2 regions of the Fictibacillus sp. NRS-1165 genome follow, and region 2 is predicted to be linked to the other one. Evidence: riboswitches for the same ligand, from Rfam matches in the RefSeq annotation. Region 2 holds a riboswitch; the other holds the start of a gene.
The links. Region 2 has a riboswitch for cyclic di-GMP ahead of ABHN01_RS01795 (GGDEF domain-containing protein). Riboswitches for the same ligand answer to the same signal wherever they lie in the genome.
Positions count from the first base shown of each region.

Region 1: another riboswitch for cyclic di-GMP. It lies ahead of ABHN01_RS14540 (anti-repressor SinI family protein); the one in region 2 lies ahead of ABHN01_RS01795 (GGDEF domain-containing protein).

Region 1 covers NZ_JBDPNU010000029.1:50,931-54,341, forward strand. Annotated here, with positions in the region: gene ABHN01_RS14520 (TasA family protein) at 1-632, shown strand, start outside; gene ABHN01_RS14525 (class D sortase) at 636-1,259, shown strand; gene ABHN01_RS14530 (hypothetical protein) at 1,348-1,587, shown strand; gene ABHN01_RS14535 (helix-turn-helix domain-containing protein) at 1,615-1,944, opposite strand; gene ABHN01_RS14540 (anti-repressor SinI family protein) at 2,025-2,180, opposite strand; cyclic di-GMP riboswitch class I at 2,207-2,291, opposite strand; gene kynU (kynureninase) at 2,506-3,411, shown strand, end outside.
Region 2 covers NZ_JBDPNU010000004.1:101,458-104,868, reverse strand. Annotated here, with positions in the region: gene addB (helicase-exonuclease AddAB subunit AddB) at 1-339, opposite strand, end outside; gene ABHN01_RS01795 (GGDEF domain-containing protein) at 467-1,396, opposite strand; cyclic di-GMP riboswitch class I at 1,515-1,602, opposite strand; gene ABHN01_RS01790 (serine/threonine protein kinase) at 1,678-2,316, opposite strand; gene ABHN01_RS01785 (hypothetical protein) at 2,371-2,739, opposite strand; gene ABHN01_RS01780 (hypothetical protein) at 2,762-2,965, opposite strand; gene ABHN01_RS01775 (STAS domain-containing protein) at 3,078-3,411, opposite strand, start outside.

The DNA of each region.
Region 1 (3,411 bases), on a different contig from region 2:
GGAAAACAGATGCATCCAATACAACCTCAAAAATAGATCTTGCAACCTCTCCAACCGAGTCTCTTTTTGATGTGAACAACATGAAACCCGGAGACTGGGCGACCAGAACTTTAGTGGTAAAAAACAAGGGAAATGTTCCTTTTACTTATAATACAAAATCCAATTACAAGAATGGTTCTAAAAAATTCTTTAATCAGCTTCTTCTTAAATTAAGTGATAAAAATGGAGTTGTTTATGAAGGAAAACTCAGCGGCTTCAAGAAACTACAACCGCGTAAACTACAACCACGAACAGAAGAACAACTAACAGCAACGATTTCATTTCCCTGGGAATCCGGAAACGAATTTCAAGGATTGAAAACTGAATTTGAACTTGTACTATTGACCTCAGACTCTAATATCAATAACCCGCCAAGCGATCAAGATGACACCACAACAGACAACAACACACCGCCGTCCAAACAAACTGATCCACCATCAAACAATACAACACCAGGCATTTCAACCTTGCCGAAAACCGGTGAAAGCAGTCCTTATCCTATCATGATTCTAGGCTTTTTCATCTTCTCATCAGGGTTAATTCTTCTGCTTGTGAAGAAGTCTGTAATCCCAAATCCTTTTAAAAGGGAGTAAGTTATGAAGTGGCTAGCATATGTGCTGATCACTGCTGGAATCTTAACGATGTGTTATCCAAAGCTAAAGAGCTATTATTACACGAACCAGGAGAACCAATTACTTAAGTCATGGGATCACCCGCCCAACGAACAAGCAAAGGACAACTACAAAATGTTAAATCAAGTTTTCACTGAAACAGAAAAACCTGTGAAACCCTCCATGAGAAGTCCACAGCCCAACCGTTTACTTGGAACACTGGATATCAAAAGAATTCACCTCCGTTTACCGATTCTGGAAGGTGCCAGTCTGGCCAATTTGAAAATTGCCGCTGGACATATCTCCGGCACTTCTGCCATCGGTGAAAACGGAAATGCGGCCATTGCTGCCCATAGAAGCTATACGTATGGTAAACAGTTTAATAGATTGACGGAAGTGAAAATGGGAGATTTCATCACCATTGCTACAAAAGAAAAAGCCCTCACGTATCGGATGTTCGCTAAAGATATCGTCAATCCGACTGATCTGTCTGTATTACATAGTAAAACAAACGAAAACATCATCACTTTAATTACCTGTTATCCCTTCAAAAACCCGACACACCGGTATATTGTGAAGGCTAAGTTAATAAAGATTGTTAACCAGTAACGGAAGCAAAATTGGTATCCATCAATAGGAGACACGGTTGTTACACCTATAAACGCTGGAAACAGCAGGCAAAGGATGATGCAAAGAAATGATACGGCTCGAAAGTGGAATCTATTTAAGTGAAGTGGCTGGAAATAAAGTGAAGGTGATTTACTGTGGAAAAAACGCATGTGAATTATATATTAATAATGAATTTAAGGGAAGAGCACCTTTTGATTATGTGAGAGAGCGATTGATGATATGGGAAAACAAGAAGGACCTGCCTACAGCTTATATTATACCTTATCCATTTAAGCAACTCGTTCCACTCATCGATTTTTATGTATAAAAAACCGGCGTCCATCCAGACGCCGGTTTAACTTTGGTTCTTATTTTTCCATTTGTTGAATTCAAGGAATTCTTTGAATTGGTCTTTGCTGACACCAGACTCCATAGCTTCCTTTACGAGCTCTGCCCATTCATAATCCAGCTCCGCCTCATTGACCTCAGCTTTTTCATTCAGCAATTTTTCAACAGGAATATCCAGGACGGCGGCCAGCTTTTCGAGCAGCTGTACAGAAGGATTGGTTTGTATGTTTCGCTCAAGGGAGCTGAGGTAGGATTTGGCGATACCTGCTCGTTCTGCTAGTGCGGATAGAGATAGACCTTTTTCTTTTCGATATTTTTTCACAAGTTCACCAATCATGATGATCCCTCTTTTTTACTGCAAATTTGATTTCATTATACATTTATGGACTATAGGCTGTAAATAGAGCAAAAGCGACATCACCCTGATGTCGCTTTAACTAAAGGCATATTTTGTTGTATGTAGGATTGCTGCAGATACTTTCGTACTTCCTCCAGGCTTAATCCTAATTTTTTAGCTTGTAAAATCAAAACTACCCATTCTTGATCAAGATGTGTTTCGTTTAGGTTTTGCATGTTTCCCTCCTGAAATTGGTGGTTTTCTAGGTAATCCAGCCGCCATAGTTATTTCCCTTAGACCTGTGATTTTGCGTCCATGCTTTTCAGCCATGTTTGCCCTGTAACTGGAGGGTGGCGTTACCGACAGGCAGTTGATGATACAAATTTAACCAATTCATAGTGCTTAATTCACATTTTTATTATAGGATGTTATTCTCTAGTAATATGTCGTAATTTGCCTGTTATGTAATTGTAATATAACAGTAAAGAAACCGCTTACATTGATAGTTTGCTCCCAGTTGTTTAATATAAAATAATAAAACAGAATAGGAGCGAGGCGTTGATGGATAAAGAGAAATGGAAAGAATTGGACAGTAAGGATCCATTGCATCATCTTAAAAGTGAATTTTATACCCATCAAAACGTTCTATATTTAGATGGAAATTCGTTGGGGCTTCTGTCGAAAAGAGCAGAGAAAACACTGATGGAGTCGTTAAAAGATTGGAGAGATTTCGGAATTGACGGCTGGATGAACGGAAAACATCCGTGGTTTACGTTAAGTGAAGCGCTTGGGGAAAAAATCGCGCCCTTAATTGGCGCATACCATGATGAAGTGATTGTTACTGGTTCAACAACAGGCAACCTTCATCAGATGGCCTCCACTTTTTTCAAGCCGTCAGCAACACGAAAGAAAATATTGGCAGATGAATTAACGTTTCCATCCGATATTTATGCTTTGAAAAGCCAGCTGTCAATGCTAGATCTTAATCCCGGCCAGCATTTAATCAGAGTGAAAAGCCGAGACGGAAGATTAATTGAGGAAGAAGACATTATTGATGCAATGACAGATGAGATTGCGCTCATTGTGCTGCCCTCTGTTTTGTATCGAAGCGGCCAGCTTCTCGATATAAAACGTTTAACAGAGGAAGCACATCAGCGTGGAATACTTATCGGGTTCGACTTATGCCATTCCATTGGTGCTGTTCCTCATCAGCTGTCAGAGTGGGAAGTGGATTTTGCGTTCTGGTGCAATTATAAATACCTCAATGCTGGACCAGGAAGTGTGGCAGGATTGTACGTTAATCGAAAGCATTTTGGAAAGGAGCCTGGCCTTGCCGGCTGGTTTGGTTCGAATAAAGAAAAGCAGTTTGATATGGATCACGATTTTATTGCAGCTGAGTCTGCAGGTGCCTATCAGATCGGAACGCCTCATGTTTTAAGTATGGCTCCATTAATCGGGTCGCTCGAG
Region 2 (3,411 bases):
CGCCTTTTTGAATACCTTCAGTTCCTGTTTTTTGTTCTCTATAATTTTCCTGAGCATCATATTCATTCCGACACTCGTAATATGAAGCCTGGTCATCCCTCCGACATCACCAAGGACTTTCCATGCCAGACGGGAAAAACTGAACACCTGGGCACGCATCATTCCTTCGAGACCAGGTGTCTTCGCCAACTCATATTCGGATTGAAACGTCATCTGATCAGGCACCAGATAAATAATGGGTTTTCCTTGCGGCTGTGTAAAAAGAGACTCTCTGATCTCGCTTAAACTGCGGTCGCTCTTTCCGCTTCCTGCTCTTCCAAGAATAAAGCGCAAACTCATATCCTCACCTCTGTCAACCTAATAAACTTAACTCTATTATCTCATAAAATAGTATGTAAAAGAATGATTACGACTGCAGAAAAGCCTGCCTTTAACTGGAACAAGGCAGGCATCGAACGGCTGTTGATCACCGCTTAATGTGTCTTTTATTCGTATACATTCTTTCATCCGCCAGACGCTGGTAATGCTCAATGTTATATACGGCGTCTTCATGCAGGCTTATCGTCCCATATGCCAGCGAAACACTGTCATTCCATGAACGCAAATAGCGGTCAAATCGGCCGGCGAGTTGAAAGGCTGTTTGCTCTGTATGGCCGGGAAGTAAAAATACGAACTCATCTCCCCCGAACCGGAAGCCAAGATTCATTTTCAGCTTTTCAGCAAAGAACGCGAACTGCTGCAGCAATTCATCTCCCATATGATGGCCAGACCGATCATTAATCTCTTTAAAGTTGTTGATGTCCATCATGATCAGCGACAAGGGATACCTGTCCCTTGTCGCCTTCTGAACTTCCGTTTCAAGACAATGATAAAAATAGCGCCTGTTGTATAAGTTCGTCAAAGGGTCTCGAATGCTCAGCTCTTTCAAATCGGCCACTTGCTTTGAAAAATAACCGCTTAAGACACCGATCATTAAAGAATTGGCAGCATGTCCCCATCTCTCCAGAAAAAAAAGCTTATTCTCTGCTGTCTCTTCTTTAATCAGGTTCTGAACAGCACGGTTCCCCTCCTGCCGCAGACTTTTTGCGAGAAGAGGCAGCAGCTGATGGGGAATTGCCTTTTGCCCTGCAAAATCATGCCCCTGCTTAAAACCGCGATCTTCCATTTGCTGCATACAGGAGTTGAACTCTTCATGCTGTATAAAAATACCGTTTATCAAGGCAGTTAACATTCTTTTCAAATGCAGCCGATAGTGTGAACCCGTATAGCCCAGGAAGGCAACAAACATTTCGTTCTTTTCCAAGTAAAGAAGGTGCCGGTCGATGATGCTGGGGATGGATGCAATATGTACGTTGTACAGACGGTTTTTGAGGTCGGCAATGTCCGTTTCTGCCATAGGTTGGATCCCTCTATTCAATAGGATTTAAGAAGTGACCGGCGTTTAATTCACGATGAATTTTGCCCGTACATATCAAAAAAAGCCATCTCCTCCTGAGGGAAATCGCTCTTTTCCCTTTGGCAACCCGGCCGCCATGGTTTTTTACAAACGTTAGGCCCGCAGCTTTGCGTCCCACCTTTTCAGATGGTTTGCTCTGAGACAAAGGTCTCTTCCATTCATTTTATAGTAATTATATACTATATCCCTATTATTACCAACCATAAAATGAAGCTATTGGCCTATTTTTTCATTTTCCATCTCTTATACCACCGATATCCGATTCGTATTCCATTCAGCACCGGATAAGGTACCCTAAGAGGAAACCTATAAAAGAACGGCAGGTAGATTTTATAATAAGCTTTTCTTAAATCACTCCACTTGTAGCATTCCTCGTTCTTGCAAAAATCAGAAACATCAACAATGATGCCTCTGCCCTCGGAAATCATCACATTTTTGCCATGAACATCCCGTGGAAAAAGCCCTCGTTTTTGGGCATAGCGCAACGCTTCATCCACGTCGCGAATCACTTTTTCGGGAATTTTCACCCCTTTATGCAGGCAATCATAGAGGGTGATTCCTTTGATGCGCTTTAAAATCAAATGGCGTTCTCCATATCCGTAACACTGCGAATATCCCTGGTGTTCCCCAAGCTGCCGGTACACAGAGATCTCTTCGAGGAGTTCTTCATGATTTCTGCCATAGATCTTAACGACCAGGTGAGGATATTCAGGATGTACGAAAACGGCCGCATAATTACCGCATCCGAGGAGTTTCCAAGGCTCGGGTGCGTACAGCACTTCTACCGGATCACCTGGATTTCTGCTGATTATTCTTGCTTCCTGTGTTAACTCTTCTGCTAGCTCCGTATACTTATTCATGATCCACCTTGCCCGGTTCCAAAGTCTATCGCACAAAGCGATGAAACAGCTCTATTATTTGTGCTCTATCAGCGTATCAAAAAGAAAATGTTTCATCAGCAATTCTGCCTTATTCCGAAGATGGACATTCGGGAACCTCATGACTTCCTGGTATCCCCGGATAAAAATCTGATATTCTGTGATGTCATCCACTGGCTTTCCATCCGTCACTTTAATTTTACGCTTCATCATTTCTTTTTTTACGTCTCTTAATTCATAACTGATAGCGTTCATCACATTCTCAATGAGAGTAACATACGGCTGCTTTAATTTGAAAGGGGCAACAGCAATCACTTTTAAATCCCGGTTAAAGATGGTAAGCAGCATAGGATACATAATATATTTGTCTACTAGTATACGATCGGTTTCATCGCCGTATAACATGGTTGGCCCTCCCGATCGCCGTTCAGGCCGTTTTTCCGGCGACCGACAAAATATTAGACAGCTTAAACATGCGGATTTGTTTGCGTAGGCAGCAATAAGCGGTTAACGTATCTCCGTCACAGGAAATCGGAAAAACGTAACGCTGAGTAAGCTGTCCGGCGCCAGACTGATAGATCATCGTAAAGGGAGAACGTTCAGACACACAACGCGCCAGCAATCGATTCATTTTAGCCACCGCCTTACCATTTTTTATTCATAGTATATGCGAACAAATGTTCCTTATGCAACTAGAAAAATATGCCTATCCTTAATAAGGATAGGCATAAAATCGAATATTATTACACGTTCTGCAATAATCCCTTTTGTTCAAGCGCCTGATGGAGGCTTCCTGCGATGGAAAATCCCTCAAAGCAGATTCCCAGCGCAACAACGGTCTGAGCTAGTTCAGGCCTCATGCCTGTCAACGTTACCTCTACACCAAGAAGCTTTAACGATGTGATCACTTGAAACAGATTTTGGGCAACCATCGTATCAATGATCGGAACGCCTGATAAATCAATAAAAAGGTGCTCAATCTGCAATTCCATACATTTGTTAAGAGCGATCTCCATAATTAATTTAGAGCGGTGAGTATCAATGGGGCCAACCAGCGGCAAGACCCCGACGGTCTGC